DNA from 2 places in the Streptomyces flavusporus genome. Region 2 is predicted to be linked to the other one. Evidence: riboswitches for the same ligand, from Rfam matches in the RefSeq annotation. Region 2 holds a riboswitch; the other holds the start of a gene.
What was found. Region 2 has a riboswitch for glycine ahead of gcvT (glycine cleavage system aminomethyltransferase GcvT). Riboswitches for the same ligand answer to the same signal wherever they lie in the genome.
Positions count from the first base shown of each region.

Region 1 (15,013 bases), 5.1 Mb from region 2:
CATCGACCTGGTGAAGTCCGCCGAGGGGCAGAAGGTGCTGACCGGGGCCGGGTTCCTCGCGCCGTGACGGAAACCCTCAAGGGCGGCCCCCGGCGAGGCCGGCTCCGCAAAGGTACCCGCGGGGTGCCGCTGCCCCTGCTCGTTCCGGCGCTGGCAGGCCTGGCGTTCCTGCTGCTGCCGCTGATCGCCCTGCTCGTACGCACTCCCTGGCGCACCCTGCCGGATCAGCTCACCAGCCCCGCGGTGTGGGAGGCCCTCCGGCTGTCCCTGTTCTGTGCCACGGCGGCGACCGCCCTGAGTCTGGTGATCGGAGTCCCGCTGGCCTGGCTGCTGGCCCGCGCGGACTTCCCCGGCCGCCGACTGGTCCGTGCCCTGGTGACGCTGCCGCTCGTGCTGCCGCCGGTGGTGGGCGGTGTGGCACTGCTGCTGGCGCTCGGCCGCAACGGCGTCGTCGGGCAGTGGCTCGACTCCTGGTTCGGGATCACCCTGCCGTTCACCACCGCGGGCGTGGTCCTCGCGGAGACGTTCGTGGCGATGCCGTTCCTCGTCATCAGCGTGGAGGGCACCCTGCGGGCGGCCGACCCCCGCTACGAGGAGGCGGCCACGACCCTGGGCGCTTCCCGTTTCACCGCCTTCCGCCGCGTCACCCTGCCGCTGATCGCCCCGGGCATCGCCGCCGGCGCGGTGCTGGCCTGGGCCCGGGCACTCGGCGAGTTCGGGGCGACGATCACCTTCGCGGGCAACTTCCCGGGCCGTACGCAGACCATGCCGCTCGCGGTGTACCTGGCCCTGCAGAACGACCCGGCCGCGGCGATCGCCCTCAGCCTGGTCCTGCTCGCCGTGTCCATCGCCGTCCTCGCAGGCCTGCGCGACCGCTGGATGACCGCCTCATGACCCACCTCGACGACTCCACCGCCCCCACCTCGGGTGACGTGCACGGCGAGGGGCTCGACGCCCATCTCGTCGTCGACCGCGGCCCCTTCCGCCTCGACATCACGCTCACCGCAGCGCCCGGCGACGTCGTCGCCCTGCTCGGCCCCAACGGCGCCGGAAAGACGACCGCCCTGCGCGCCCTGGCCGGGCTCGCCCCGCTCACGGCCGGCCATCTCCGGCTGGACGGCACCGAGTTGGACCGTACGCCGCCCGAATCCCGGCCGGTCGGCGTCGTCTTCCAGGACTATCTGCTCTTCCCCCATCTGACGGCCCTGGACAATGTGGCCTTCGGACCGCGCTGCCACGGCGCGACGAAGGCGGAGGCCCGCAATCAGGCCGCCGCGTGGCTGGACCGCATGGGCCTCGCCGACCACGCCGGCGCCAAACCCCGCCGTCTGTCCGGCGGCCAGGCCCAGCGCGTCGCCCTCGCCCGCGCGCTGGCCACGCACCCCCGGCTGCTGCTCCTCGACGAGCCCCTCGCCGCCCTGGACTCCCGCACCCGCCTGGAGGTGCGTGCCCAACTACGGCTCCATCTCGCCGACTTCGAGGCCGTGGCGGTACTGGTCACACACGATCCGCTGGACGCCATGGTCCTGGCCGACCGGCTCGTGGTCGTCGAGCACGGCCGGATCGTCCAGGAGGGCACACCCGCCGACATCGCCCGCAGCCCCCGCACGGACTACGTGGCCCAACTCGTCGGCCTGAACCTCTACAAGGGCACGGCAGCGGGCCACACCGTCCACCTGGATGCCGGCCCCGCCATCACCACCACCGAGGACCTCACGGGCCCGGTCTTCGTGGCCTTCCCGCCCGGCGCCGTCACCCTCTTCCGGGACCGCCCCACCGGCGCCAGCGCCCGCAACCTCTGGCGCTGCGAGGTCACCGGCCTGGAGACCCACGGCGACCAGATCCGTGCCGCCCTCACCGGCGAGCTCCCCCTCACCGCCGACCTCACCACGGTCGCGGCCGCCGAGCTCGACCTGCACCCGGGCGCCTCGGTCTGGGCCACGGTCAAGGCCACCCAGACGCACGCCTACCCGGCCTGAAACGAGGTGCGGGCCCCGCATCGAACGGCGAGGCCCGCACCTGCGTACTCGGTCGTACTCAGTCCTCGTACGCGTCCAGCGGCGGGCAGGAACAGACCAGGTTCCGGTCGCCGAAGGCCTGGTCGATTCGGCGCACCGGCGGCCAGTACTTGTCCGCGGCCGAGACACCGTCCGGGAAGACGGCCTCCGTACGGCTGTAGGCGTGCTCCCACTCACCGCCGAGCGCCGCGGCCGTGTGCGGGGCGTTCCGCAGCGGGTTGTCGTCGGCCGGCCACTCACCCGAGCCGACCTTCTCGATCTCCGCCCGAATCGCGATCATCGCCTCGCAGAACCGGTCGAGTTCGGTCAGGTCCTCGGACTCGGTCGGCTCGATCATCAGCGTCCCGGCCACCGGGAAGGACATCGTCGGCGCGTGGAAACCGTAGTCGATCAGCCGCTTGGCGACGTCGTCGACGCTCACGCCGGTCGCCTTGGTCAGCGGTCGCAGATCGATGATGCACTCGTGCGCGACCAGCCCGCCGGGGCCGGTGTAGAGCACCGGGTAGTGCGGTTCGAGCCGCTTGGCGATGTAGTTGGCGCTCAGGACCGCCACCTGCGTGGCTCGCTTGAGCCCCTCACCGCCCATGAGCCGGACGTACGCCCACGAGATCGGCAGGATGCCCGCAGACCCCCACGGCGCGGCCGAGATCGGGCCCACACCGGTCTCCGGACCGGCCTCCGGCTGGAGCGGGTGGTTCGGCAGATACGGCGCCAGGTGCGACCGTACGGCCACCGGGCCGACGCCCGGACCGCCTCCGCCGTGCGGGATGCAGAACGTCTTGTGCAGGTTGAGGTGCGAGACGTCACCGCCGAAGTGCCCCGGCTTGGCCAGCCCGACCAGGGCGTTGAGGTTGGCGCCGTCGACGTACACCTGGCCGCCGGCCTCGTGCACCTGCGCGCAGATCTCGGAGACGTGCTCCTCGAACACCCCGTGCGTCGAGGGGTACGTGATCATCAGCACCGCCAGTTCGTCGCGGTACTGCTCGATCTTGGCCCGCAGATCCTCGACGTCGATCTCACCGTCCTCGGCGGTCTTCACGACGACGACCTTCATCCCGGCCATCACGGCGCTGGCGGCGTTCGTTCCGTGCGCGGAGGACGGGATGAGGCACACGGTCCGCTGCTCGTCGCCGTTCGCCCGGTGGTACCCGCGCACCGCGAGCAGACCGGCCAGCTCGCCCTGCGATCCGGCGTTGGGCTGCAGCGACACCTTGTCGTAGCCGGTGACCTCGGCGAGACGTTCCTCCAGCTCACGGATGAGGGTGAGGTAGCCCTGCGCCTGCTCGGCGGGTGCGAAGGGGTGCAGCTGCCCGAACTCGGGCCAGGTGACCGGCTCCATCTCGGTGGTCGCGTTGAGCTTCATGGTGCAGGAGCCCAGCGGGATCATGCCGCGGTCCAGCGCGTAGTCGCGGTCGGCGAGCCGGCGCAGGTAGCGCAGCATCGCGGTCTCGGAGCGGTGCTGCTGGAAGACGGGGTGGGTCAGGTAGTCGTCGGTGCGCAGCAGCGCGGCCGGCAGCGCGTCCTCGGTGCCGGCGTCCAGGGCGTCGACGTCGCCGTCGACCCCGAACGCGGCCCATACGGCGCTCAGTTGGGCCCGCTTGGTGGTCTCGTCGCAGGCGATCGAGACGTGGTCGGCGTCCACGAGGTGCAGGTTCACGCCGCGGTCTCGCGCGGCCGCGACGACATCGGCCGCCCGGCCCGGCACCCTTGCGGTGAGCGTGTCGAAGTAGGCGCCGTGGACGGTCTCGACGCCGCCGTCGCGCAGCCCCGCGGCGAGGATGGCGGCGTATCGGTGTGTGCGCCTCGCGATGCCCTTCAGGCCCTCGGGCCCGTGGTAGACGGCGTACATCCCGGCCATGACGGCGAGCAGCACCTGGGCGGTACAGATGTTGCTGGTCGCCTTCTCCCGGCGGATGTGCTGCTCACGCGTCTGCAGTGCGAGCCGGTAGGCCTTGTTCCCGTCGGCGTCGACCGAGACGCCCACGAGGCGGCCGGGCAGGCTGCGGGCGAACTTCTCCTGCACGGCCATGTATCCGGCGTGCGGCCCGCCGAAGCCCATCGGCACGCCGAACCGCTGGGTCGTACCGACGGCGATGTCCGCGCCGAGCTCGCCCGGCGACTTCAGCAGCGTCAGCGCCAGCAGGTCAGCTGCGACGGTGACCAGTGCGCCCAGCTCGTGCGCCTGGTCGATGACCGGCTTGATGTCGCGTACGGCCCCGGAAGCGCCCGGGTACTGGATGAGCACGCCGTTGATCTCACGCTCGGCGATCTCGGCCGGGATGCCGTCACTGAGATCGGCGACGACGACCTCGGCGCCGGTCGGCTCGGCGCGGGTCTCGATCACGGCGATGGTCTGCGGGAACGCGTCCGCGTCGACCAGGAAGAGGCCCTTCTTGTTCTTGCCCATGCGCCGGGACAGGGCCATGGCCTCCGCCGCAGCCGTGCCCTCGTCGAGCAGCGAGGCGCCCGAGGTCGGCAGCCCCGTGAGGTCGGCGACCACGGTCTGGAAGTTCAGCAGCGCTTCGAGCCGCCCCTGCGAGATCTCCGGCTGGTACGGCGTGTAGGCGGTGTACCAGGCCGGGTTCTCCATCACGTTGCGCAGGATGACGGGTGGGGTGAACGTCCCGTAGTAGCCGAGCCCGATCATGGAGTCGAGGACCTGGTTGCGGTCGGCGAGCGAGCGCAGCTCGGCCAGCACCTCGGCCTCGGTGCGCGCGCCCGGCAGGTCCAGGGCGTCGGCGTTCTTGATCACATCCGGTACCGCGGCGGCGGTGAGCTCGTCGAGCGAGCCGTAGCCGACCTGCGCGAGCATCTTGGCCCGCGCCTCCTGGTCGGGCCCGATGTGGCGCTGCTCGAAGGGCGTGCCCTGTTCGAGCTCGGAAAGCGGAATGCGATGGGCGGTCATTGCGGAGGCCTCCTGGTCTGACGCGACCTTCGAGGGGCACCACGGCGCGGGTACCCCGGCGGCCTCCCCCTCTGTCATCTCAACCTGAGAGCTTCACCGGACCGCCCGAGGACGTCCGGCTTGCACCGTCGGTGAGAGCGGAAGCCGTCGACACCCGCTCTGCTTTCCAGAGTGACCTCGTCCGTGCGGTACGTGGGCCTGAGAGATTCCGGGGAGGATTTGCTCCTTCGGCGCCTCCGATGGTGTCCGGAGGACTCTCCCGCACGGGGTCAGCAGCCGTTTGCCAGACTACCAGCGAGGTCAACGCCCGGCGTTCGAGTGGCCGCGTGCCCCAATGTGCTCTTTCGTAGTGCTTACGGATGAGTTGCGAGCAAGTGGAGGGCCCGTGCAGACCGACATCGATCCGCGCAACCTGATCGGCCGCAAGGCCTTCGACCGCAACGGCAACAAGATCGGCACGATCGACGAGATCTACCTCGACGACGCAACCGGCGTCCCGGAGTGGGCCGCGATACGCACCGGCCTGTTCAGCAGGGACGCCTTCGTGCCGCTCGAGCCCAGCGAGCTGATCGAGGGCAGTCTGCACGTCCCCTTCGACCGCGCCCTGATCAAGGACGCCCCCGACTTCGGCGTGGGCCGTCACCTCTCCCCGGAACAGGAGCTCCAGCTCTACCACCACTACGGCCTCGACGTGGCCCCTCCGCCCCGGCTCCCGGACCACGACTTCGGCAAACTGGCCGGCACGGACGACTCCTGACCGCAGGGCTCAACCCCCAACCGACGAACCACCCTCCGGGCCCGAAGCCACCCGCTCCCCGGGTCTTCGCGCCACCAATGGCGGCGGATCCGCCGACTCCAGCGCGGAATCGTCGATCCGGAACGTCCGCACCCGCCCGGGCTCCGAGTCGGGCGTCTCGAACCGCACGGTCACCCTCCCCAGTCCGCTCCCCTGCACCCACCCGTGCCCGTACTCGGCGTGCCGTACGTCGTGCCCCGCGGGCCATCGCCGCTCGACCGGCACAGCCGCACCCTGCACGGGCTCGTCCACCACGTCCTCCGCCGACCCCTCCGCCCGCTCCCCCGCGGCCTGCGCGAACAGATCCTCCTGCGTGTAGTCGGCGAGCCCGCTGACCCCCACTCCGAGCAGCCGCACGCCGCCCGTGGTGTCCACGGAGTCCAGCAGCCGGGCCGCGGCCTCGCGCACCACCGCCGGATCGTCCGTGGGCCCGCGCAGCGTCTCGGACCGGGTCAGCGTGGAGAAGTCGTATCGCCGAACCTTCAGCACGATCGTCCGCCCCGACAGCCCTGCGCCGCGCAGCCGCCGCACACACCGGTCCGCGAGCCGCTGCACCTCCAGCCCCACCCGGAGCCGGTCATGGATGTCCATGTCATAGGTGTCCTCGACCGACACCGACTTCGTCTCCCGCTCGGCGACCACCGGCCGGTCGTCGCGGGCCAGCGCCATGGCGTACAGCGCGTGCCCGTGCGCCTTTCCCAGAAGTCGTACGAGCTCGTCCTCGCCCGCCTCGGCGATCTCGTCGATCGTGGTGATGCCGGCCCGCCGCAGGTGGTCGCCCGTCGCGGGCCCCACCCCGGGAAGCGTCCGCACCGACATCGGCCCGAGCAGCGCCCGCTCGGTCCCCGGCTCGATCAGCACCAGCCCGTCGGGCTTGGCCTGCTCGGAGGCGATCTTCGCGAGCATCTTGGATGCGGCGAGACCGACGGACCCCGTGAGCCCGGTCACGGCCCGTATGTCGGCCCGCAGCTTCATCCCCGCCAACCGCGCCGACTCCTCGTCCCAGGCCCCTCCCCCGGCCTCCAGGTCCACGAACGCCTCGTCCAGGCTCAGCGGCTCCACCAGCGGCGACAGGGCCCGCAGCAGCTCCATCACCTGCTCGCTGATCGTCCGGTACAGCCCGAAGCGCGGCACGAGATACGCGGCGTTCGGCGCGAGCCGACGCGCCTGGGCCATGGGCATCGCCGAATGCACCCCGAACACCCGGGCCTCGTACGAGCAGGTCGCCACCACCCCGCGGGGCCCGAGTCCGCCCACGATCACGGCCTTCCCGCGCAGGCTCGGCTTGGACGCCTGCTCCACCGAAGCGAAGAAGGCATCCATGTCGAGATGCAGGATCGTGGGCGCGGTTCTCACATCTCCGATGCTGCACCACGCCACTGACAATGCGGCGGCACGGCCACGACAGCGCGGCCTGCACACCTACCGACGCGGCGCCCGGCAGGCCACCAGAGGCGCCGGGCGGCCGCGTCGCTCAGACCGCCCGATTGCGCCGTCGTGCCAGCTCATCCGCCGGGTTGTGCCCGACGAGCGTCTCGCCGGTGTCGATGCGCTCCCCGTGCAGCTGTGACAACGCGCTCTCGACGTCCCGCCACACCACCCCGACCGCGATACCGAAGATCCCCTGGCCGCCCTGGAGGAGCGCATGGACCTCGTCGGGCGAGGTGCACTCGTACACGGTCGCGCCGTCGCTCATCAGCGTCATGCGTTCCAGGTCGCGGAAACCGCGTTCCCTGAGGTGCTGCACGGCCGTGCGGATGTTCTGCAGCGACACCCCGGTGTCGAGGAACCGCTTGACGATCTTCAGGACGACGACGTCCCGAAAGCTGTACAGGCGCTGCGTCCCGGACCCGTAGGCGGGCCGCACGCTGGGCTCGACGAGCCCGGTGCGGGCCCAGTAGTCCAGTTGCCGGTAGGTGATGCCGGCGGCCGCACAGGCCGTCGGGCCGCGGTAACCGATCTGCTCGGACGTCATGGACGCCGCCCCTCCGCTGGTGGGAATGGGCGTCGGTCGCTGCGGAGTGTGATCGGCCGCCCTGCCGGGGAGCGGGTACGGACCGCTCTCCCCGAGACTGCGTCCGGGGGCACCCCCACCCGTACCGTCGCCGCTGCTTCTCACGCCGACCTCCGTCCTTGACCTGCCTTCTCGACGGTAGGCAGTCACCAAGGGTGCGTCAACGATCGCCACACTCGGCACGCCGAGTGATAATCACCCTAAGAGTGGTTTCCCGCCCCCAACCGTGGGGAAAGGCTAGCCGAATGCGCTTGCGGGGAGCCGCGAGACGCCCTCACCGGCCGTCGGCAATTGCCGGTACGGAGGCCGTCACCGACCGCAGGACGACCCGTCGAGGATCTTCACGTCCGCCTGGGCCGACCACGTCTTACTGGCTGCTGGTGCCGAAGTCCTCGGGCGAGATCTGGTCGAGGAACTCGCGGAACTTCTCCACCTCGTCCTCCTGCTCGTCCGGAATCGCGATACCGGCGTCGTCGAGCACGCCGTCGCTGCCGTAGATCGGCGTTCCGGTGCGCAGGGCCAGCGCTATGGCATCGGACGGACGGGCGCTCACCTCGACCCCGCTGGCGAAGACCAGCTCGGCGTAGAAGACACCTTCACGCAGATCCGTGATGCGCACTTCGGTGAGCTCCTGGCCGACGGCCTCCAGCACGTCCTTGAACAGGTCGTGGGTCAGCGGTCGCGCGGGGGCCATGCCCTGCTGGGCGAAGGCGATCGCCGTCGCCTCCCCCGGCCCGATCCAGATGGGGAGGTAACGGTCGCCTCCCACTTCGCGCAGGAGCACGATCGGTTGGTTGGAGGGCATTTCGACCCGGACACCTACGACATCGAGCTCGTTCACACAGCAACCCTAGGCCGTGCCCGGGACGTTTGGGTAGTCGGGCCGACATCGGAGCCCCGATCCGGCTTTCCCCAACCCCACCGAACCCCCACCGGCCCACCCGACGCCCCCGGCAACACGCCGCTCCCCGCCCAGACCCACGCCGGTACCTCGAAGAAGCCCTGCACCGGGCAGCACGGTCCGTCCGAAGCCCATACCGCCCCACCCGAAGCCACCCTCAGCCCCGCACCGCCCCGCGCGAACCACGCAAACCCCTCCACCGACCCGCCGCCCCGCGCGAACGCCCCGAAGCCGCCCCCACCAACCCACACGGCACCTCCGCAGATCACACCGTCCCAGCCCCGCGTAGCCCCGCATGCAGTCCGAAGTCCTCAGCCGTCACCCGCACGGCGTCCGCCGACAGATCGCATCGTTCCTGCCCAGACCCACGCCGTCCTCCGCGGCCGGTCCAGGCTCGTCCGCCGATCCGAGCCGTACAGGCCGCGAGCCACACGCCCCTGCCGGCAGGCCGCCCTCAGTCAGGGCAGTCGCACGCCCAGCGCGGTCTGCACAAGCGCCGCGTGCAGCTTCACCGTGAGCCCGGCCAGCTCCTGCACACGGGCCTCCGCGTGCGCCCTGGTCTGCGGATTGCGGTGCCGCTTCAGCGGAGCCACCACCTGGTCCACCAGCCCGGCCTCACGGTCGGCAGCCGCCTTCATCACCCGTAGGTGACGCGGCTCGATGCCGAAGCGTCCCAGCTCGGCGACCAGCGAGGCCACGGTGGCGGTCTCCGCGTCGTACACCCCGTCCGACAGCGGAGTGATCAGCCCGTACGACTCCCACTCCGCGAGTTCCTGCTCTCCGATACCGGCGGCCGCCAGCAGCTCCGCCCGCCCGATGCGCGCCGCCGTCGGTCTCTCGGAGGACTCCGGCGGGGCTTCACCGTCACGCTGTCGGCCCAGCGCGGGCAGCCGCACCTCCTCGCCGCGCTCCATCGCGTCGAAGTACTCGCGGATCACCTTGAGTGGGAGATAGTGGTCCCGCTGCATCCTCAGTACGTGGCCGAGTCGCTCGACATCGGCCGCACTGAACTTGCGATATCCCGAGGGGGTCCGCTGCGGCTCGATGAGCCCCTCGGACTCCAGGAAACGGATCTTGGAAATGGTGACTTCGGGGAACTCCTCGCGCAGCACGTTCAACACCGTGCCGATACTCATCAGCCCGCTGTCCGCGGCGGTGATGCCGTTGCCGGCACCACCGCTCGGTGTATGAAGCATGGACCTTCCCTGGGGTCCCCCCGGACGAAGCCCGGGGGACGGTCAGATGCCCTGCCGGCTCGCGTAGAAGACCAGCCGATACTTGCCGATCTGTACCTCGTCACCGTTCGACAGAGCGACCTGGTCGATCCGCTCACGGTTGACGTACGTGCCGTTCAGACTGCCCACGTCGGCCACCGTGAACGAACCGTCCGGGCTGCGGCGGAACTCCACATGCCGCCGCGAGACCGTCACGTCGTCCAGGAAGATGTCGCTCTGCGGGTGACGCCCGGCCGTGGTCAGGTCGCTGTCCAGGAGGAAGCGGCTGCCCGAGTTCGGCCCGCGACGCACGACCAGCAGCGCGGAACCCAGCGGAAGAGCGTCCACCGCAGCCTGCGCCTCGGGCGAGAGCAACGGCATCGGGGTCTGCCCGGTGGCCTCGGCGTCGTAGGCCTCGAGACCGCTGATGGAGATCGTGGAGGTCGTCTCGGACGGACGCTCGGCGGCCGCACCCGCCCGCAACGGCGCACCGCAGTTGGAACAGAAGCGGCTGCTCTCCGCATTGCGGTTACCGCACCTCGTACACACCAGGGCCGACATGGACGGATCCTCCTGCCGCGGCTGCCCCGCCGGGGCATTGGACGCGTACGGGCCGGCGGAAAACCCTCCACCCGTACTTGAGGTTGACGGTTGCCCGAAACCTATGCCGCCGGACTGGGCAGGGTCAACCGTCGGCGCGCCCTGACCTCCGGAAATGTCACCGCCCGGACCAGCGACCTGGTCGCGGAACAGTGGGCGCTGGCCCTCTGCGTCAGGCTGTGCGCGATGACGAGCGGTGGCGTTGCCGCTGCCTTCTCGTGCGCTCTTGCCGAACAACTTCGCAAACAACTTCACGGGCGATTCCCCTTGACCTCAACAGACCCGCCCGTGGGGCAGGACGAACCCTGACTGCACACTCCGGCCGACCCGGACATCCTCACAACGTCCGTATCCACCAGACAGTTTCCACCACGCACCACCCATTCGGTGCGCCGACCCCCCGCAACCTCATGCCCTCGCCGGACGACCCCCATGCACCCCCGGTTCACTGGGAGGACGACCGAGCGTAGTCAGGTCGCTTCGCCGCTCGCAAGGCGTCCACAACGATCTTGTCCGACCGCTCGACGGTAACAGTGGCCTGCTCCTTCTCGAGCGTCTGCACCACGCCTCCTGGAATGTTGAGCGCCGGTTCGAGGTCCTGCGGCTTGCCGATGACCTTGAAACGATAGGGAGCATTGATCTTGTTCCCGTCGACGCTGACACTCTGCCCGGAGTCGGTCAGATACGTGCCTGCGACCACGCGCACCCCGTTCACCTGGATCGCCTCCGCGCCGGCCGCCCGTAGTTCCTGGATCGCGTCGAGCAGCATGTCCGCCTCGACCGTCCCCTTCGTGTCGTCGATGGTCATCGTGATGCCGGGTCCCTGCGCCGCCACCGTGCCCGCCAGAATGCCGAGTTGCCGCTCCTTCTCGATCGTCTGCTTGCGGGCCTCCTCGGCCTGGTTGGAGCTGTTCTCCAACTCGTCGCGCTGCTTCTCGAGCCCTTGCTTCTCGTCCTCAAGACGCTGGGTGCGGTCGTCGAGTTCATCGAGGATGCGTACGAGATCCTCCTGCCGCGCGCCCCGCAGCGCGCTGTCGCCGTCGCTGTTCGAGGCGACCTGCACGGCCAGGCCGAAGCCGAGCCCGAACAGGAGCAGTGCAACGATGAGTTGGGCACGGGTGACGCGCGGCGGCCACAGGCCGTGCACAAGCCGCTGCCGGCCGGTGAGCGTCGGCTCGGACTCCTCCTCGGGGCGGTCCACCGTCGCCGTGGCCGTGGCCGGCACCTCGTCGGGCAGCTCCTTGCGCAGCCGGTTCTCGGCTGTCTCGTCCTGCTTGCTCATCGGCCTCACGCCCGGAACACGTGCCGACGGATCGCCGCGGCGTTGGAGAAGATGCGGATACCGAGAACCACCACGACACCGGTGGACAGTTGCGCGCCGACGCCCAACTTGTCACCCAGGAACACGATCAGCGCGGCGACGACCACGTTCGACAGGAACGACACCACGAAGACCTTGTCGTCGAAGATGCCGTCGAGCATCGCCCGCAGACCTCCGAAGACTGCGTCCAGCGCCGCCACCACGGCGATCGGCAGGTAAGGCTCGACGGCCGCCGGAACCTCGGGCCGGACCAACAGGCCGGCCACGACTCCCACGACGAGGCCCAGTACGGCGATCACGATGTGCCTTTCTCAGTTCTCGGCTGTGCTGACTCGGTTATCGGCTCTGCTGTGCGGACGATCACACTCGGCGCCGCCGGCAGCCGCACCTCGTCCTCCACGGAGATGCTGGTACGGATGCCGAAGTTCTCCTGCAGGGCATGCAGATAGAGCCCGTCCGCGCTGTTCTGGAACCTGGTGCTCAGCTGCTTCCCGTCGCCCACCGCGAGCACCGTGTACGGCGGCACCAGTGGCCGGTTGTCGACCAGTATCGCGTCACCCGCAGCCCTGATCGCCGACAGCGCCGTCAGCCGCTGCCCGTTGATCGAGACGGCCTCGGCGCCCGACTCCCAGAGTCCGTTGACCACCCGCTGCATGTCACGGTCACGCACCCGCCCCGTGTCGGAGAAACCAGACGTTCCGCGCGGGTCGCTGTCACCACCGACGGCGGATTCCTTGGCGTCGTTCACGACCAACTTCACACCGGGGCCGCGTACTTCGGTGGCGCCCGACAGGATTCCCACCAAGTTGGTCTGATCACCGCCGCCGCTCTGCTTCAGCGCCTCGCGCTGGCGGGCGCTCACGTCGTCACGCAGCTTGTCGACGTCACTCTCCAGCGCGTCCGCAGCCGCGGTCTCCCGGTCGATCCGGTCGATGAGCTCCTCGCGCTCCTTGGCGACCACAGGAGCTGCCACCCGCGCCTGTGCGGCGCCGACGGTCACCACCAGGGCCGCGAGCACCAGGCCGGCAGCGAGACCGAGCTTCGCCCTGAGGGTCCTGGGCATGCCGTCGGCGCCCGCCGCCTGCTTCCTGGCCGCGGCCTCGGCGTATCCGTCGTCGAGGCTGTGATCCATGACGTTGGTGAGCAGCGACATGGACGCGTCCGGGCGTGCGGGGGGCGTGGAACTGCTCCGAACGGGGGGCTGCTGCGGCATGCCGCACATCGTCGCACGTCGCGGCCGCTACCTCCGCACGGCCCCACCGGCGTGCCGGACAGGCCCCCTTGGGGACACTTGTCCGGCACGCGCGCGTGCTGCCCGTTTACCGTCCGGCGCTGTCCACGACCGCCGACCACTCGTCGAGCAGGGCCTGCGCAGAGGCGTCATCCGGCCCTTCCGCCCACAGGTGGGTGACCGCCTCGGCCGGGTCTGGCAGCACCATGACCCAACGCCCATCGGCCTCCACGACGCGCACACCGTCCGTGGTGTCCACGTCGCGATCTCCGGCCGCTTCGACGACGCGCCGCATCACCAGCCCCTTGACGGCCCAGGGAGTCGCCAGATCCCGCTTGAGGACGTGCGCCCTGGGGATCCGCGCGTCGATCTGGCTGAGCGTGAGCTGAGTACGCGCCACCAGACCGATCAGCCGCACGAAGGCCGCCGTACCGTCGAAGACACTGCTGAACTCCGGGACGATGAATCCGCCCCTGCCGTCGCCACCGAAGATCGTCGTGTCATCGCGCCCGACCCGCGTCAGGTCGTCAGGGGAAGTAGTGGTCCACTCCACCTGGGTCCCGTGATAGGCCGCGACCTGCTCGGCGATCCTGGTCGTGGTCACCGGTAGGGCGACCCGCCCGCTGCGCCGCTCAGCGGCCACCAGGTCGAGCATCACGAGCAGCGCCCGGTCGTCCTCGACGATCCGCCCCTTCTCGTCGACCAGCGACAGCCGCTCACCGACGGGATCGAACCGCACCCCGAATGCGGCCCGCGCGGACGCAACGATCTCTCCCAGCCGCACCAGCCCCGACCGCCGGGCATCCGCCGTCTCCGTCGGCCTGGACTCATCCAGACCGGGATTGATCGTCAGGGAGTCCACGCCCAGCTTGCCGAGCAGGCTGGGCAGCACGAGCCCCGCACTACCGTTCGATGCATCGACGACGACCTTCAGCCCGGACTCGGCGATGCCGGTCGTGTCCACATTCCGCAACAGCGACCCGGTGTACGAGTCGAAGACACTGGCCGGGAAGTGCAGGTCCCCGATCTCTCCCGGAAACGCACGCCGGTACTCCTGCCGCGCGAACACCCGGTCCAGCTTCCGCTGACTCGCCTGCGACAGGTCGGCTCCTCGCCCGTCGAAGAACATGATGTCCACGGAATCCGGCACGCCTGGCGAGGTTCGGATCATGATCCCGCCGGCACTGCCTCGTGCCGTCTGCTGCCTCGCCACCGGCAGCGGTACGTTCTCCAGGTCCCGTACGTCGATGGCGCTGGCCTGCAGCGCGGAGATCACCGCCCGCTTCAGCGCACGCGCACCACGGGAATGGTCACGGGCCGTGGTCACCGTGGAGCCCTTTTTCAAGGTCGTGGCATAGGCACCGGCGAGGCGTACGGCCAACTCGGGCGTGATCTCGACGTTCAGAATTCCGGAGACGCCGCGGGCGCCGAAGAGATGCGCCTGCCCCCTCGATTCCCATATGACCGAGGTGTTGACGAAGGCACCGGCCTCGATGGTCTTGAACGGGTAGACCCGCACATTGCCCTGCACGATCGATTCTTCGCCGATGAGGCACTCGTCGCCGATGACCGCGCCGTCCTCGATCCGCGCTGCCCGCATGATGTCGGTGTTCTTGCCGACGACGCAGCCCCGCAGATTGCTGTGCTGCCCGACGTACACGTTGTCGTGCACGACGGCCTTGTGCAGGAACGCCCCGCTCTTGACGACGACATTCGAGCCGACGACGGTGTGCTCACGGATTTCCGAGCCGGCCTCGACCTTGGCATAGTCACCGATATAGAGCGGCCCGCGGAGCACGGCGTCAGGGTGCACCTCGGCGCCTTCGGCCACCCACACACCAGGTGAGATCTCGAAGCCGTCGAGTTCGACGTCGACCTTGCCCTCCAGGACATCGGCCTGCGCCTTCACATAGCTCTCATGTGTGCCGACGTCCTCCCAGTACCCTTCGGCGACATAGCCGTAGATCGGCTTGCCCTCCTTCATGAGCTGCGGGAAGACATCGCCGGACCAGT
Region 1 covers NZ_CP176503.1:8,192,601-8,207,613, reverse strand. Annotated here, with positions in the region: gene modA (molybdate ABC transporter substrate-binding protein) at 1-67, shown strand, start outside; gene ACKTSN_RS38665 (ABC transporter permease) at 64-894, shown strand; gene ACKTSN_RS38660 (ABC transporter ATP-binding protein) at 891-1,979, shown strand; gene gcvP (aminomethyl-transferring glycine dehydrogenase) at 2,038-4,923, opposite strand; glycine riboswitch at 5,100-5,195, opposite strand; gene ACKTSN_RS38650 (PRC-barrel domain-containing protein) at 5,309-5,680, shown strand; gene ACKTSN_RS38645 (DNA polymerase IV) at 5,690-7,075, opposite strand; gene ACKTSN_RS38640 (MerR family transcriptional regulator) at 7,194-7,838, opposite strand; gene ACKTSN_RS38635 (bifunctional nuclease family protein) at 8,101-8,574, opposite strand; gene ftsR (transcriptional regulator FtsR) at 9,093-9,830, opposite strand; gene ACKTSN_RS38625 (FHA domain-containing protein) at 9,873-10,703, opposite strand; gene ACKTSN_RS38620 (DUF881 domain-containing protein) at 10,894-11,730, opposite strand; gene ACKTSN_RS38615 (small basic family protein) at 11,736-12,068, opposite strand; gene ACKTSN_RS38610 (DUF881 domain-containing protein) at 12,065-12,982, opposite strand; gene ACKTSN_RS38605 (sugar phosphate nucleotidyltransferase) at 13,089-15,013, opposite strand, start outside.
Region 1: another riboswitch for glycine. It lies ahead of gcvP (aminomethyl-transferring glycine dehydrogenase); the one in region 2 lies ahead of gcvT (glycine cleavage system aminomethyltransferase GcvT).

Region 2 (15,013 bases):
CCTGGTACGGACCGCGGGAGCGCCAGGGGCTGGTTCCGGTCAGTACCGTCCCTGGGCCGGCGGAAAGCCGTACCCGGCCGCCGGCGCCTGGACCGGGGCGGCTGTGTGTGCCTCACGGTCGTAGAAGGGGCGGGCATTGGCGCGCAGCCACATCGCGACCGGGTCGTACTCGTCGGACATCGCGACGGTCGACACCGGCAGCCCGTCCGGGACCGCGCCGATGGACTGCTGCATCATCGCGCGCACCGAGTCGACAGCGGGCGGCGAGGTGTCGTACACATCCAGCCCGATGGCGAGATACGGCGCCCCGAGCGAGGGCTGCACCCAGGCGCGGCGCAACGAGCGGACGGCTGGGGTGCGGTGGGCGTTCTGCGACAAAAGGGCATAGAACTGCGGAATCTGGATGCCGGGTTCGGACAGTCGCAGCGGGCCCGCCGGCTGTCGGTCCAGGCCGGTGGCGATCCGGCGCAGGTCGAGCCAGGGGATGCCGACGCCGCCGCCGGGGGCGTGCGGGTTCAGCCAGAGGCCGTAGTGGTCGGGGTAGAGGGTGCGGGCGACGTCGACTCCGTCGACGACCTCATAGGAGCGGTTCCAGCCGCTGGCCGACAGCTCCTGGGCCGAGGTGACGCACGGGGCGTAGCCGTAGCCCTCGACCTCCATGTTTCCGTACTGGGCGTCCGGGGAGCCGGCCTGGCCGTGCCAGAGCAGCATCCAGATCTGGCCGGAGGACGGGGTCGCGAGGGCGCGCAGCAGTGCCTCGTAGGCGTCGTAACGCCCCGGCGTCACCTGGCGCAGCATGTGCTCGACCTGGCCGGCCGCGGCCGTACCGCTCGCGCTCACCTTTTACCGCCCCTTCGTGCAACGCCCTCGTTCGAGCACCTAGCTTAAGCCCGCCCGCCCAACAGCTCGGGGCTCCGTGTCGTCTTGCGGATGCGGGTTGTTCTGGGCTGGTCGGGCCCACGCGGCGGAGCCGCATGTCGACACGGCCCCGCGCCCCTGGGCCGGCTGCCCCTCGGGGAAGTTTTAGAGGCCCCGTTGGTAGAAGGGGCGCACCCGCTCGCGCAGCCAGGTGACCACCGGATCCTGCGCCACGTCCATGAGGACCAGGTTGACCGGCCACTTCATCGGGACCTTGCCCAACGCCCGGCCCAGCGCGTCCAAGGGAGCTGCCCGTAGATCGCCCTCCCGCTGGGAGAGTTCGACTCCTACGAACATCACCGGGTCCGCCGTTTCGATCGCCGCCAGGCAGCGACGGGCCGTCAGGACCACGCCGATGCCCTCGAACTCCGCAGACGCCGCCGCGAGGAAGTCGACCGGGTCGTCCTGCCAGTCGGGCTCGAAGAGGCGGACGCGGCCGCCGCTCGTGAGCCCGTCGAGCGGGGTGCGCCCGGCCCGGCACAGTTCGGCCACGGCGGGCGGCGGCAACGGGATGCCGACCACGCCGCCCGGGTTGACGACGATGCCCGCCTGCGGGGGCAGGCCGCGGGCGAACTCCACGGCCGGGGCCACGGTGTACGACATGTGGGAGCCGACGACCTGCCGGAACTGCTCCTCGGAGCTGAAGACCGGCACGTAGGCCTGGCCCTCGATGTCCAGCGTGGGCAGGTCGAGCGGGCCGCTGTGCGGGCCGCCGCCGTTCGGCAGCGGTACCCACACGAAGCTGCGGCCCAGCACCTCGACGATCCGGCCGCCGACCGAGGGCACGCCGAGGGAGGCCGACAGCACCTCCTCCAACTCGTTGCCGGGCCATCCGCCGTGCGGATGGGGGTGCGCCTGCGCCGGGAAACCCCCGGAAAGGTCCGGGGGGAAGTCCGCCGGGAAGTCGTCCATCTGCCTACCGCCTGCTCCGTACCTCTGCTGCGGCTGAAAGGCTAACGCCCCGCACCGAGCAGGTCCCCTCAGCCCACGAAGCCGATGCGGCGCAGGGTGTCCGCCGCCTCCCGGTCGAGGAGGACCGCGCCGCCGCAGCCGTGCGGCAGGTCACCGCGTTCCGTGCGGCGCACCAGGCGGTCGGCGGCCCGGCGGTGGCGCAGGAACGCGTACCGCGAGACCCCTCGGCCGCGCTCGCGCTGGCCGGCCAGGGCCTGCTCGGGGGTGACGTCGAGCAGCAGCATGTGCAGTGTGCCGCCGCGGCGGCGGGCCTCGCGGGCCAGCCAGGCGCGCACCCAGGCCTGCGTACCGCAGTCGTGCACGACGACTCCCTCGCCGGTGCGCAGGGTGCGGCGCAGTCCGGCGTAGTGGGCGAGGCGGACGAGGGGCCGGTAGACCGCGTACGGCAGCCGGGCGGGCATGCGGCCGTCCCAGCGGTCGCGGGTGTCCTGGGAGTCGACGCGCAGTCCGCGCACCGCCCTGCGCATCAGGGTCGACTTGCCGCTGCCGGGCAGGCCCGTGACCACGACGAGGTCGCGGGGCCCGAAGAGCAGCGCATGCGGGCTGCGGCCCTCCCGCTCGCGCAGGTCGCGGACGACGGGTGACGGCAGCGAAGCGCACGCCTCCCTGGCCGGGGTGGTCGGCTGCTTGGGCAGCGCGAGGCCCGAGGTGGTGGCGTACGCCGTGGTCCTGTTCACCGTGATCGTCCTCCCTGGGGCGGTTCACGAGTCCCATCCCCGTCGAGTGTAAAGAGAAGGTAATGCTCGATGTCTCCTGTTTCCGTCCCCTTCCTGCAACAGCGCTGCTACAGCATGCCCCGCCCGGCTGTGCGGAATCTGCGCGGCCGCTGTTCGCGGGCCCGGTAAAGGCCCGGCAAGGTGACCCTGCCGCACCCGGCCGATGCATGCAATGATGGCCGCGCCAACTGCATACCGGCCGCTTGAATCCGCGCGGGAGAGTCCCCGGCAGCACTGCCGTCGGGGCGCCGAAGGAGCAAGTCCCTCCCTTGAATCTCTCAGGCCCCGTTACCGCGCGGGCGAGGCACATCTGAAAAGCGGGCCCTGCGTGCAGCGGCCCCACCCAAGGTGCAAGCCAGGACCAACAAACGGTCATGGCGAACCTCTCAGGTTCCGATGACAGATGGGGAGGAACGACCTTCCCGTCATGCCCTTGGAGACCGACCGATGAGCAGTACCGCACTCCGCCGCACCGCGCTCGATGCCCTGCATCGCTCGCTCGGCGCGACGATGACCGACTTCGCCGGCTGGGACATGCCCCTGCGCTACGGCTCCGAGCGCGACGAACACCTCGCCGTGCGTAACCGGGCCGGGCTCTTCGACCTCTCCCACATGGGCGAGATCACCGTGACCGGACCGCAGGCCGCCGCCCTGCTGGACTACGCGCTGGTCGGGAACATCGGCGGCGTCAAGGTCGGCCGCGCCCGCTACACCATGATCTGCCGGGCGGACGGCGGCATCCTCGACGACCTGATCGTCTACCGGCTCGCCGAGACCGAGTACATGATCGTGGCGAACGCCTCGAACGCCCAGGTGGTGCTCGACGCGCTGACCGAGCGGGCCGACGGGTTCGACGCCGACGTCCGCGACGACCGGGACGCGTACGCCCTGATCGCCGTCCAGGGCCCGGAGGCCCCCGGCATCCTGAAGTCGCTCACCGACGCCGACCTCGACGGGCTGAAGTACTACGCCGGCCTGCCCGGCACCGTCGCCGGCGTCCCCGCGCTGATCGCACGCACCGGCTACACCGGCGAGGACGGCTTCGAGCTGTTCGTGCAGCCGGAGCACGCCGTCGCGCTGTGGCAGGCGCTGACCGAGGCCGGCCAGTGCGTCGGCCTGGTCCCGTGCGGGCTGTCCTGCCGGGACACGTTGCGCCTGGAGGCGGGCATGCCGCTGTACGGGCACGAGCTGTCGACCTCGCTGACGCCCTTCGACGCCGGGCTCGGCCGGGTCGTGAAGTTCGACAAGGAGGGCGACTTCGTGGGGCGTGCGGCCCTCGCCGAGGCCGCCGAGCGTGCCGCTTCCGAGCCGCCGCGCGTCCTGGTCGGCCTGGTCGCCGAGGGCCGCCGGGTGCCGCGCGCCGGGTACGCCGTGGTCGCCGACGGCGCGGTGATCGGTGAGGTCACCTCCGGTGCCCCCTCCCCCACGCTGGGCAGGCCGATCGCGATGGCGTACGTCGACGCCGCGCACTCGGCGCCGGGCACACCCGGGGTCGGCGTGGACATCCGGGGCAGCCACGAGCCGTACGAGGTCGTGGCGCTGCCCTTCTACAAGCGCCAGAAGTAGCCACCGGCCCCACGTCAGCGTGACGCTCGGCACATATTGCCTGGTCATCCGCAGTTCCAGCAGTCCCCCATTCACCAGCACTCCCTCGCATACAGGAGAATTCAGGCCATGAGCAACCCCCAGCAGCTGCGCTACAGCAAGGAGCACGAGTGGCTGTCGGCCGTCGAGGACGGCGTCGCGACGGTCGGCATCACGGAGTTCGCGGCCAACGCGCTCGGCGATGTCGTCTACGCCCAGCTCCCCGAGGTGGGCTCCACGGTGGCCGCGGGCGAGACCTGCGGCGAGCTGGAGTCGACCAAGTCGGTCAGCGACCTGTACTCCCCGGTCTCCGGCGAGGTCACCGAGATCAACGAGGACGTGGTGAACGACCCGTCCCTGGTGAACTCCGCCCCCTTCGAGGGCGGCTGGCTGTTCAAGGTGCGCGTCGCCGAGGAGCCGGCCGACCTGCTCTCCGCCGACGAGTACGCCGCCCACACCGCCGGCTGAGGAGTCGTAGCCGTATGTCCGTACTGAACACCCCGCTGCACGAGCTCGACCCGGCGGTGGCCGCCGCCGTCGACGCCGAGCTGCACCGTCAGCAGTCCACCCTCGAGATGATCGCCTCCGAGAACTTCGCGCCGGTCGCGGTCATGGAGGCGCAGGGCTCGGTCCTGACCAACAAGTACGCCGAGGGCTACCCGGGCCGCCGCTACTACGGCGGCTGCGAGCACGTCGACGTGGTCGAGCAGATCGCGATCGACCGCATCAAGGAGCTGTTCGGCGCCGAGCACGCCAACGTGCAGCCGCACTCGGGCGCGCAGGCCAACGCGGCCGCGATGTTCGCGCTGCTCAAGCCCGGCGACACGATCATGGGTCTGAACCTCGCGCACGGCGGGCATCTGACCCACGGCATGAAGATCAACTTCTCCGGCAAGCTGTACAACGTGGTGCCCTACCACGTCGACGACTCCGGTGTGGTCGACATGGTCGAGGTCGAGCGCCTCGCCAAGGAGCACAAGCCGAAGCTGATCGTCGCCGGCTGGTCGGCCTACCCGCGCCGGCTGGACTTCGCCGCGTTCCGCCGGATCGCGGACGAGGTCGGCGCGTACCTCATGGTCGACATGGCGCACTTCGCCGGGCTGGTCGCGGCCGGACTGCACCCGAACCCGGTGCCGCACGCGCACGTGGTCACGACCACGACCCACAAGACGCTGGGCGGCCCGCGCGGCGGTGTGATCCTGTCCGTCCAGGACCTCGCCAAGAAGATCAACTCGGCGGTGTTCCCGGGGCAGCAGGGCGGCCCACTGGAGCATGTGATCGCGGCGAAGGCGGTGGCGTTCAAGGTCGCCGCCTCCGAGGAGTTCAAGGAGCGGCAGATGCGGACGCTGGAGGGCGCCCGCATCCTGGCCGAGCGCCTGGTGAAGGACGACGTGAAGGCCGTGGGCGTGGATGTGCTCTCCGGCGGTACGGACGTCCACCTGGTCCTCGTCGACCTGCGCAAGTCCGAGCTCGACGGGCAGCAGGCCGAGGACCGGCTCCACGAGGTCGGCATCACGGTCAACCGCAACGCCGTCCCGAACGACCCGCGCCCGCCGATGGTGACGTCCGGCCTGCGCATCGGTACGCCCGCGCTGGCCACCCGCGGCTTCACGACCGAGGACTTCGCCGAGGTCGCGGACGTCATCGCCGAGACGCTGAAGCCGTCCTACGAAGCGGCGTCGCTGAAGGCCCGGGTCGCCGCCCTCGCGGAGAAGCACCCGCTGTACCCCGGCCTGACGAAGTAACCCGCCTCCCGGGGCACCGCGCACACTGGGAGGTGAGCGCGGTGCCCCGCACCTTGTTCCACCCCTGTTCCTGAGGAGTCACCGTGGCCATCTCGGTCTTCGACCTGTTCTCGATCGGCATCGGCCCGTCCAGCTCCCACACCGTGGGCCCCATGCGCGCGGCCCGCATGTTCGCCCGCCGGCTGCGGGGCGAGGACCTGCTGGACTCGGTCGCCTCGATACGCGCCGAGCTGTACGGCTCCCTCGGCGCGACCGGGCACGGGCACGGCACACCCAAGGCGGTACTCCTCGGCCTGGAGGGCGCCTCGCCGCGGACCGTCGACGTCGAGACCGCCGACCAGCGGGTGGAGGACATCAGGTCCGTGGGCCGGATCCGCCTCCTCGGCGAGCACGAGATCGCCTTCGCCTACGACGACGACCTGGTCCTGCACCGCCGTAAAACCCTCCCCTACCACGCCAACGGCATGACCCTGTGGGCCTACGACACCGCCGGTGCCGAACTCCTCTCCAAGACGTACTACTCGGTGGGCGGCGGATTCGTCGTCGACGAGGACGCCGTGGGCGCGGACCGCATCAAACTCGACGACACCGTCCTGAAGTACCCCTTCCGCACGGGCGACGAACTGCTGCGCCTGACAAAGGAGACGGGCCTGTCCATCTCCTCCCTGATGCTGGAGAACGAGCGCGCCTGGCGGTCCGAGGAGGAGATCCGCGAGGGCCTGCTGGAGATCTGGCGGGTGATGCAGGCGTGCGTGTCGCGCGGCATGTCCCGCGAGGGCATCCTGCCGGGCGGGCTGAAGGTACGCCGCCGTGCCGCCGTCTCCGCCCGCCAACTCCGGGCGGAGGGCGAGCCGTTGGCGCACGCCATGGAGTGGATCACGCTCTACGCGATGGCCGTGAACGAGGAGAACGCGGCCGGCGGCCGGGTCGTCACCGCCCCCACCAACGGCGCGGCGGGCATCATCCCCGCGGTCCTGCACTACTACATCAACTTCGTGCCGGGCGCCGACGAGGACGGCGTGGTCCGCTTCCTGCTCGCCGCGGGCGCCATCGGCATGCTCTTCAAGGAGAACGCCTCCATCTCCGGCGCCGAGGTCGGCTGCCAGGGCGAGGTCGGCTCCGCCTGCTCCATGGCGGCGGGCGCGCTCGCCGAGGTGCTCGGCGGCAGCCCCGAACAGGTCGAGAACGCCGCCGAGATCGGCATGGAACACAACCTCGGCCTCACCTGCGACCCCGTCGGCGGCCTGGTCCAGATCCCCTGCATCGAACGCAACGGCATGGCCGCGGTCAAGGCCGTCACGGCGGCACGCATGGCGATGCGCGGCGACGGCCGTCACCACGTCTCCCTCGACAAGGTCATCAAGACGATGAAGGAGACCGGCGCGGACATGTCGGTCAAGTACAAGGAGACGGCCCGGGGCGGGCTGGCGGTGAACATCATCGAGTGCTGAGCGCGTCACCCGCGCCGCAAAGGGGAATCATCGACTCATCAACTCCCTTCCCCCACAGGCACTCCAGGGAGCGCCCATGCTGCGCGGCATCGACGTCAGCTCGTACCAGTCCTCCACCTTCGACACCGACGGGCTCTCCTTCGTCTTCATCAAGGCGACGGAGGGCCGTTCGTACGTCAACCCCAAGCTGTCCGCCCAGACCAAGCGCGGCCGCGACGCCGGACTCGTCGTCGGCTTCTACCACTTCCTCTGGCCGGGCAACCTCACCGCCCAGGCCGAGTACTTCGTCGGCAAGGCCCCGGACCGACCGGGCGACATCCTCGCCGTCGACTGGGAGACGACGGGCGACGGCACGCATGCGAGCAACGCGGAGAAGGACCGCTTCATCAGGAAGGTGAAGGAGCTGCGGCCGGACCGCCGGGTCATTCTGTACACGAACAGGAACTACTGGCTGACCGTCGACACGACGTCGTATGCAGGCGACGGCCTCTGGATCGCGGACTATGTGACGGCGGGCAAGCCCCGTATCAAGGCGAAGTGGCGCTTCCACCAGTACACGGACGACCCGATCGACAAGAACGTGGCCGACTTCGCGAGCAAGGCCGCGCTACGAAAGTGGGCCGACGACGCCTGACCCGCTCTCATTGCCCGCTACGGGCCGCCGGTTCCGCGCGGAGCCGCTCGGCGGGCGGGTCCGCGAGGTAGGTGTTCAACAGGTCGAAAGTGCGAAGCTCGGCCGGCAGAGCTTCGTACCATCCCAGGGCATGGAAATTACAGTTGCTGCAGAGGAGGCCTCGCACGCACCCACCACAACTTCGCCTCCCCGGGCAACACGCATGGTCATGGTCGATGTCCATCGCCCTCTGCCCCGAGTTGGCAACGCCGCAGACCGCATATTTTCCCTGCTGGAATTGCAGCAATAAATCGACGAATTCCCTGTTCACGTTGTAGTGCCCGAGGCGGACGTGCTCGGCGTTGCACGGCTTGCATTACGGCCGCGGAACGCCCGATGCATTGAGCTTCGAGTACTCCGACACGGGCTTGTACTCACCGCATCTGCGACACTCGACGATTCCCTGCTTGACCATCGCCTGTACGGCACCGTTGCCCCTCTTCTCGCGCAGCGGCGTGAGAGGTTTCCCCTTGCTCTGCTGCTGATAGTGACCAGTACAGAACCCTCCGGAAGACACCGCTCTCGCACCTCCTCTGAAGGAACATGTACGCCCATCAGCCGTTGCACGGTCACGATTGATGGGTGCCAGCCCTCTCCCTCGCCGGTGCTGCATGTAGTGCGTCCTGCACAGCCCATTTGTCAGTGGGTACCTGTCGGACGACCTGTCGCAGGCCCATCCGTCCCCACCCGCTTCGCACACCCTCACTCAATCCCCCGACAGCAAAGTCCTGTTGACGCACCATCCGATCAACGAAGGAATCGCACAGAGGTCACGCTTACGCACACAGAAACGACTCCACCTGGGCAAACACCAAACCGAACCGGGAGAGCATCACCTTGCACGCCGGGCTCGGAGTGGAGGGGGACGTGCACCCCGGGACGACGGTGAAGCACCGGTTCCGACTGGAGAAGGATCCTGTGCGCAGATCGACGGCTTCCAGAAGGGCTCATGAAGCAGGTCGTCGGACGGGGCCCTGCGCGCCAAGAACGGGATCACGAGCATCGTCGTGACCGGGGGCGTGGTGCGGCCCGGGGACCCGGTGAAGGTCGAGCTGCCGGACGGGCCGCACCGGCCTTGGAGATCGTCCGAGGTCAGCCGCGGAACGCCGCCGGGCGTTCCGGGCTCGCCGCCTCCAGCGCCTTGGTCACCGCCTCGACCCCGGCCCGCAGACCGTACACCGGGGTGTCGGGCTGCTGGCGCCAGGAGTCGTCGATGCCGCCGGCGTCGACCGTGTCGAAGCCCAGCTCGTCGATCAGTGCCCGTACGACCCGCTTGGCGGCCGCGTCGTCGCCCGCGACCGGAAGGGCCATGCGGTCGGGAACGCCGGCCGGGCGGGGGCGCTCCAGGATGTCCTCGGCGTAGGTGCCGTTGAAGGCCTTGATCACGGGATGGCCGATCTGCCGTTCCGTCCAACGGCTCTCGGTGAGTCCCTCGTCCTCGATCCCGGCGATCCGGCCGTCGCGTTCCTTGGGGTAGTAGTTGCCGGTGTCGATGACGGCGACCCCGTCGGCGGCCCCGTCGAGCAGGCCGGACGGCAGGTGGGGGACCGCCTTCACCGGGACCGTGATGACCACGATCTCGGCGCCGCGGGCCGCCTCCTCGACACGGACGGGGGTGGCTCCGGTCTCCTCGGCCAGTGCCGTCAGCGTGTGCGGGCCGCGCGAGTTGGCGACGGAGACGTCGTGGCCGAGGGCGGTGAGCCGGCGGGTGAGATTGCCGCCGATGTTGCCGGCGCCGATGATGCCGATCTTCATGACAGGGCCTTCCTGGGTCGGTGCTCCTGCTCTGCCGATGGGCATCAGCAACCTCGGATCGGGATGAGCTATTCCCCGCCTTGCGCCATCCGGGCCGGCGCCCTCAGACCCGTACGACGATTTTGCCCGTGTGCCGACCGGAGTCCATCAGGCGATGGGCGTCCCGGACGCGGTCGAGGCCGTCGAAGACCTCCGCGACGACGGGTCGCAGGGTGCCGTCGGTGAGGCCTGAGCCGATGTAGTGGGCGGCGCGGCGGCGGCCGTCGGCGGTGCCGGTGAGGGCGAGGTTGTTGTAGCCGTGCACGGTCAGCGGCCACTGCATGGGCAGCTGGGCGGTCTGCAGGCTCAGCCAGCCGTAGCTGACCAGCGTGCCGTCCGCCACGGCCGCCTCGCCCAGAGCGGCGAAGTGGGCGCCGCCGATCGCGTCCAGGACGATCTCGGCACCGCGCCCGCCGGTCAGCCGACGGGTCTTCTTGATCACGTCCTCGTCGTCGGAGACGATCACGTGCTCCGCGCCGAGGTCGAGCAGCTGCCGCCGCTTGGCTTCGGTGCGGGTGGTGGCGATCGGCACGGCACCGGCGCGGCGGACCACCTGGAGCGCGGCCGTACCCACCCCGCTGGACGCCCCGGTGATCAGCACCTGGTCGCCGGCCCGCAGGCCCGCGCGCTCGACGAGGGCGCCGTAGGCCGTCGAGTAGGTCAGCCAGACCGCGGCCGCGGTGACCGCGTCCACGTCGGCGGGGCGGGCGACCACCGAGGTCTCCGGCAGCAGGACCCGGTCGCCGTAAACGCCGTGGGCACTCAGCTCGAAGTTGGCCGCCGCGAGCACCGGGTCGCCCGGCGCGAAGGTGGTCACGCCCGCGCCGACCGCCTCGATGCGGCCCGCCGCTTCATACCCGTTGCGGGAGGCCGGCAGGGTCGGCTGGTAGAAGTAGTCGCCCGAGCGGAAGAGCGCCTCGGCACGGTTGAGCGCCAGCGCCTCCACGGCGACGAGGACCTCGCCCGGCCCGGGCGCGGGCAGCTCGACCTTCTCGACGGACAGGACGTCGGGGCCACCGGTTTCATGGAAGAGCACTGCACGTGCGGAAATCGTCATGCCAACGACGCCAGGAGTCGGCCGGGAGACGATCCATGCCCGGCAGTCTCGGTTTCCTGTCCGTCCGTCTCCCGTACCCAACCGGCCGGATACCGTGGGGACATGGACGTGCTCAGCGACGCGGTCGCCGCGATGCGCACCGGGCGGCCGCACTCCGTGCTCAGCGAGCTGCAGACGCCCTGGGGCATGCGTTTCGAGGGCTCGGGCGGCGCCGGTTTCCACGTGGTGCTGCGCGGCTCGGCCTGGCTGATCCCACCGCGGGGCGAGCCGGTCGCGCTGGGCCCGGGAGACGTGGCGTTCCTGGCGCACGGGCGCGGACACGTCCTGGCCTGCTCGCTGGACGCACCGCTGGAGGACGTACGACTCGACCCGGACGGCCGCTGGCCCGAACCGCCCGCTCCGGCGCGGGACTCGACGCCGGACGCGGTGCTCCTGTGCGGCGCCTACATGCTGGACCGCAGCCGCGCACACCCGCTGCTCACCGAGCTTCCCGAGGTGGTGCACCTGCCCGCCCGGGTCGGCGCGCACCGCTTGCTGCGCGCGGCCGTGGAGCTGCTGGGCGCGGAGCTGGCGGAGCCGCAGCCCGGCTCGGACACGATCGTGTCCTCGCTCCTCGACACGCTGCTGCTCTACTTCCTGCGCGCGTGGTGGCAGGGGGAGGGCCGGGACACCGGGCACCCGACCGGCTGGGCGGCCGCGCTGGCCGATCCGGGGATCTCGGCAGCGCTGCGCGCCCTGCACGCCGACCCCGCACATGCCTGGACGGTCAGCGAACTCGCCGCTCGGGCCGGGCTGTCCCGCGCTGCCTTCGCTGGCCGGTTCGCCGCGCTGGTGGGCCGGCCGCCGCTGACGTATCTGACGTGGTGGCGCATGACGACGGCGAGCCGGCTGCTGCGCGTGGACGACACCCCGCTGCGGCTGGTCGCCCAACGCACGGGCTACACCTCGGAGTTCGCCTTCGCCAAGGCCTTCAAGCGGGAGTTCGGGCTGGCACCGGGACAGTATCGGCGGCGGGTCTCCTAGGCGAGCGGATCCTGCGGAGCGTACAGATCCGGCGCCGGGCATGACGAAGGGGCGCCCGCAACCGAGGACCGGCCGGGACGCCCCATGCGCGCGTCACTTGTTCAGGTACGTCCAGAACTCGTCGAACGACAGGTGCTTGTCGCCGTCGAGGTCACGGCTGGCGATGACGGCCTCGGCGACCGCCTCGGTGACGTTCCAGTCGCCCCCCTGCGCCAGAGCGGTCTTGAACTCGGCCGCGGTGATCACACCGTCACCGTCCGAGTCGATCCGCTCGAACTGCTTGCGCGCTTCCTCGATGTCCGCCACCGATTCGCCCCTCGTCTCATGCTGTGTCCGTTGTGCTGACGAAGGTCAGATTAACGGTCCGGGTGAGCGCGCAACGCGGCGACCACCCACGAGAACTCCTCCTCGTACGTGGGCTGGGCTTCGAGGCCGTTCACGAGGGCCGAGAGTTCGCGGTACCGGGCGATCCGCGCGTTCGACGCCGCCGTCAGGCGGTCCAGTACGGCGGCCCGGTCGGCGTTGCCGAGCAGGCCGCGCAGGACGTCGTCGGCCTCCGGGGCATCCGGGGAGATGCCCTGGCGCAGCGCCTCCCCGGCAAGCTGCACCAGGCGGCTCATGAACCACAGGGATGTGCCCGCCGGGATCTCCGGTCCGCGGTCGGCCGCGTTGAACTCGACCATCCTGCGCATCAGTGCCCGGAAGTCCGGGTCCTGGATCAGCTCGGCGAGCTCGACCCATGCGTCGACCTGCTCGGGGGTCGGGTCGTCGGGCAGCTCCGCTGCCGCGAACCGCAGCCTGGTGCGGATGTCGGGGTCGGCCGCGTCGAGGCCCTCGAAGATCTCCGCCATGAAGTCCTCGACGATCCGTCCCCGCTCGGCGGCCGACAGCCGTGCCAGCTTGTTCATCAGTGTCATCTCCTCTGCGGTCGAGCCGCGTCGCGCCACGGTCGACAGCACCGCACGGGTCACCTTGAGCGAGCGGATCTGCGCGTCCAGCGCCGCCACGTGCGCCGCGGCGACCTCCGCCACCGTCCGCTCGCCGGCCAGCACCTTGCGGACGTCGTCCAGGCCGAGGCCCAGCTCACGCAGGGTGCGGATCAGTTCGAGGCGGGCGACGGACCCGGCGTCGTACAGCCGGTAGCCGCCCGCGGAACGCGTCACCGGGGGCAGGACGCCCTCGTCGGACCAGTAGCGGATGGTGCGGACCGTCAGCCCGGTCGCCCGGGCCAGCTCGCCGATGGTGAAAAGTGCGGTGTCGTTGTCGATCACGTCTGCGAGTCTGGGCCTTCCAGTGGGTGGAGACTCAAGGAGCGGGGGCGCGTTCGTGGCGGAGACTCTGCGGGACATTCTGGACGCGGCGGCGCGGGGCGTCTTCCCGCCCGCGGACGGCGGCACCACGATCGTGCCCCAGCCCTCTCCCCGGGACGCCGGTGTCCTCGCCTTCACGGCGCACTCCGTCGTCTTCACGGACGAGGACCCGGACTGGGTACGGGCCACGCTGGCCGCCGTCGACTGCGACGGGCTCGCCGCGACCATGAACGCGCGGTTCCATGCGGCCTTCATGGAGCGTACGGGGCGTGGGACGGACACCATCGACGTGATGACCGTCGGTTCACCGCTCCCGGGCGGACCGTCCCTCGCCCTGACGGAGATCGCCGACCCCGGCCATCCCCGGGTCGTCAGTTCCCGCAGGCGGCGTGACGACGTGCGGGTGTGGGCGGCGGACGGCGGTGTGCTCGTCCTGGGGCGGGGGATCGCCGGGCGGCTGGAGGTCGCGGTGGAGGTGGCGGAGGCGGTACGCCATCGAGGGCTGGGGCGACAACTGGCGGCGGCGGCCCGGCAGCTGTCCGGGGGCGAGCCCGTGTGGGCCCAGGTGTCGGCGGGCAACGCCCGTAGCCTGCGGGCGTTCCAGGCGGCCGGTTACCGTCCGGTGGGGTCGGAGGCGCTGTTCCTCACTCGTTGACGCGGCTGCGCTCTCAGCGGTCCACCACTCGCATCTCGAACCATGTCGTCTTCCCCCGGGGCAGCAGGTCGACGCCCCAGCGGTCGGACAGCTTGTCGACCAGGTCGAGCCCCCGGCCGCTGACGTCCATCTCCTGGACCGGCATCAGACAGGGCAGCCCCCGGGACGGGTCGCGTACCTCGATGCGGATCCAGCCGGGCCGGCGGCGCATACGGAGGCCGAAGACCCGGGCGCCGGTGTGCCGTACGGCATTGCCGACGAGTTCCGAGACCAGTAAGACGGCGTCCTCGGTCACCTTCGGGGGCAGGCCCCAGTGGCGCAGAACCACCACCTGGGCGAGCCGGCGCGCGGTGGCCGCGGACTCCGGACGGGACGGCAGCGGAACCTCCGCCTTTGTCGGGTTGCCGAACAACTCGATCGCCTTGAGCGCCCGTTCGTCCTCGACCGCGGGCGACCAGCGCGCCACGGCCGCACGGCCGCGTCCCTGCGGCTGTTCGATGCCCTCGAGCCCCGCCATGCCCCCATCATGGCCGCCCGGCACGGCCTCCGGGGCCGTTCCCGAGGAATACGCCCCCCGGAACACCTCATTCCGGGCGATCCGGTCGGCATATGCCGCTGGCAGTTCGGGGCCGCTGACAGCTCCTCCGACCTGCGAAGAAGGGTCGGCTGATGGCAAAGGACCGGCTCCCTCGACAAGGCAGGCTTAAAGGTGCCTTAAGGCTTCCATAAACCGCCCCATCGAGGGAACCGGATCAGACACCGCGTCAATTGCAAATGCTTCAGAGGCGTTTCCCCAGCGAGTTCGGGAGGAACTCAGAGGAACTTCGCCTTGCCCGGCCCCTCCTCCACGAAGCTGCGCATCCCGCGCTCCCGGTCCTCCGTCGCGAACAGCCCGGCGAACCAGTTCCGTTCGACGGCGAGTCCGGTCTCGATGTCGGTCTCCAGGCCCGTGTCGACCGACTCCTTCGCCGCGCGCAGCGCGAGCGCCGGACCCTGCGCCAGCTTCGCCGCCCATGCGTGCGCCGTCTCGTAGACCTCGGCCGCCGGGACCACACGGTCCACCAGGCCCAGCGTCAGTGCCTCGTCGGCCTTGACCATCCGGCCGGTGAAGATCA
Region 2 covers NZ_CP176503.1:3,132,256-3,147,268, forward strand. Annotated here, with positions in the region: gene ACKTSN_RS14745 (enhanced serine sensitivity protein SseB C-terminal domain-containing protein) at 40-840, opposite strand; gene ACKTSN_RS14750 (enhanced serine sensitivity protein SseB) at 1,024-1,830, opposite strand; gene ACKTSN_RS14755 (AAA family ATPase) at 1,899-2,567, opposite strand; glycine riboswitch at 2,811-2,910, shown strand; glycine riboswitch at 2,911-3,019, shown strand; gene gcvT (glycine cleavage system aminomethyltransferase GcvT) at 3,054-4,172, shown strand; gene gcvH (glycine cleavage system protein GcvH) at 4,281-4,658, shown strand; gene glyA (serine hydroxymethyltransferase) at 4,673-5,935, shown strand; gene ACKTSN_RS14775 (L-serine ammonia-lyase) at 6,019-7,386, shown strand; gene ACKTSN_RS14780 (glycoside hydrolase family 25 protein) at 7,463-8,020, shown strand; gene ACKTSN_RS14785 (endonuclease domain-containing protein) at 8,028-8,330, opposite strand; gene ACKTSN_RS14790 (NADPH-dependent F420 reductase) at 9,152-9,814, opposite strand; gene ACKTSN_RS14795 (zinc-dependent alcohol dehydrogenase family protein) at 9,918-10,910, opposite strand; gene ACKTSN_RS14800 (AraC family transcriptional regulator) at 11,013-11,933, shown strand; gene ACKTSN_RS14805 (EF-hand domain-containing protein) at 12,027-12,239, opposite strand; gene ACKTSN_RS14810 (MerR family transcriptional regulator) at 12,290-13,204, opposite strand; gene ACKTSN_RS14815 (GNAT family N-acetyltransferase) at 13,260-13,898, shown strand; gene ACKTSN_RS14820 (ATP-binding protein) at 13,912-14,415, opposite strand; gene ACKTSN_RS14825 (enoyl-CoA hydratase/isomerase family protein) at 14,712-15,013, opposite strand, start outside.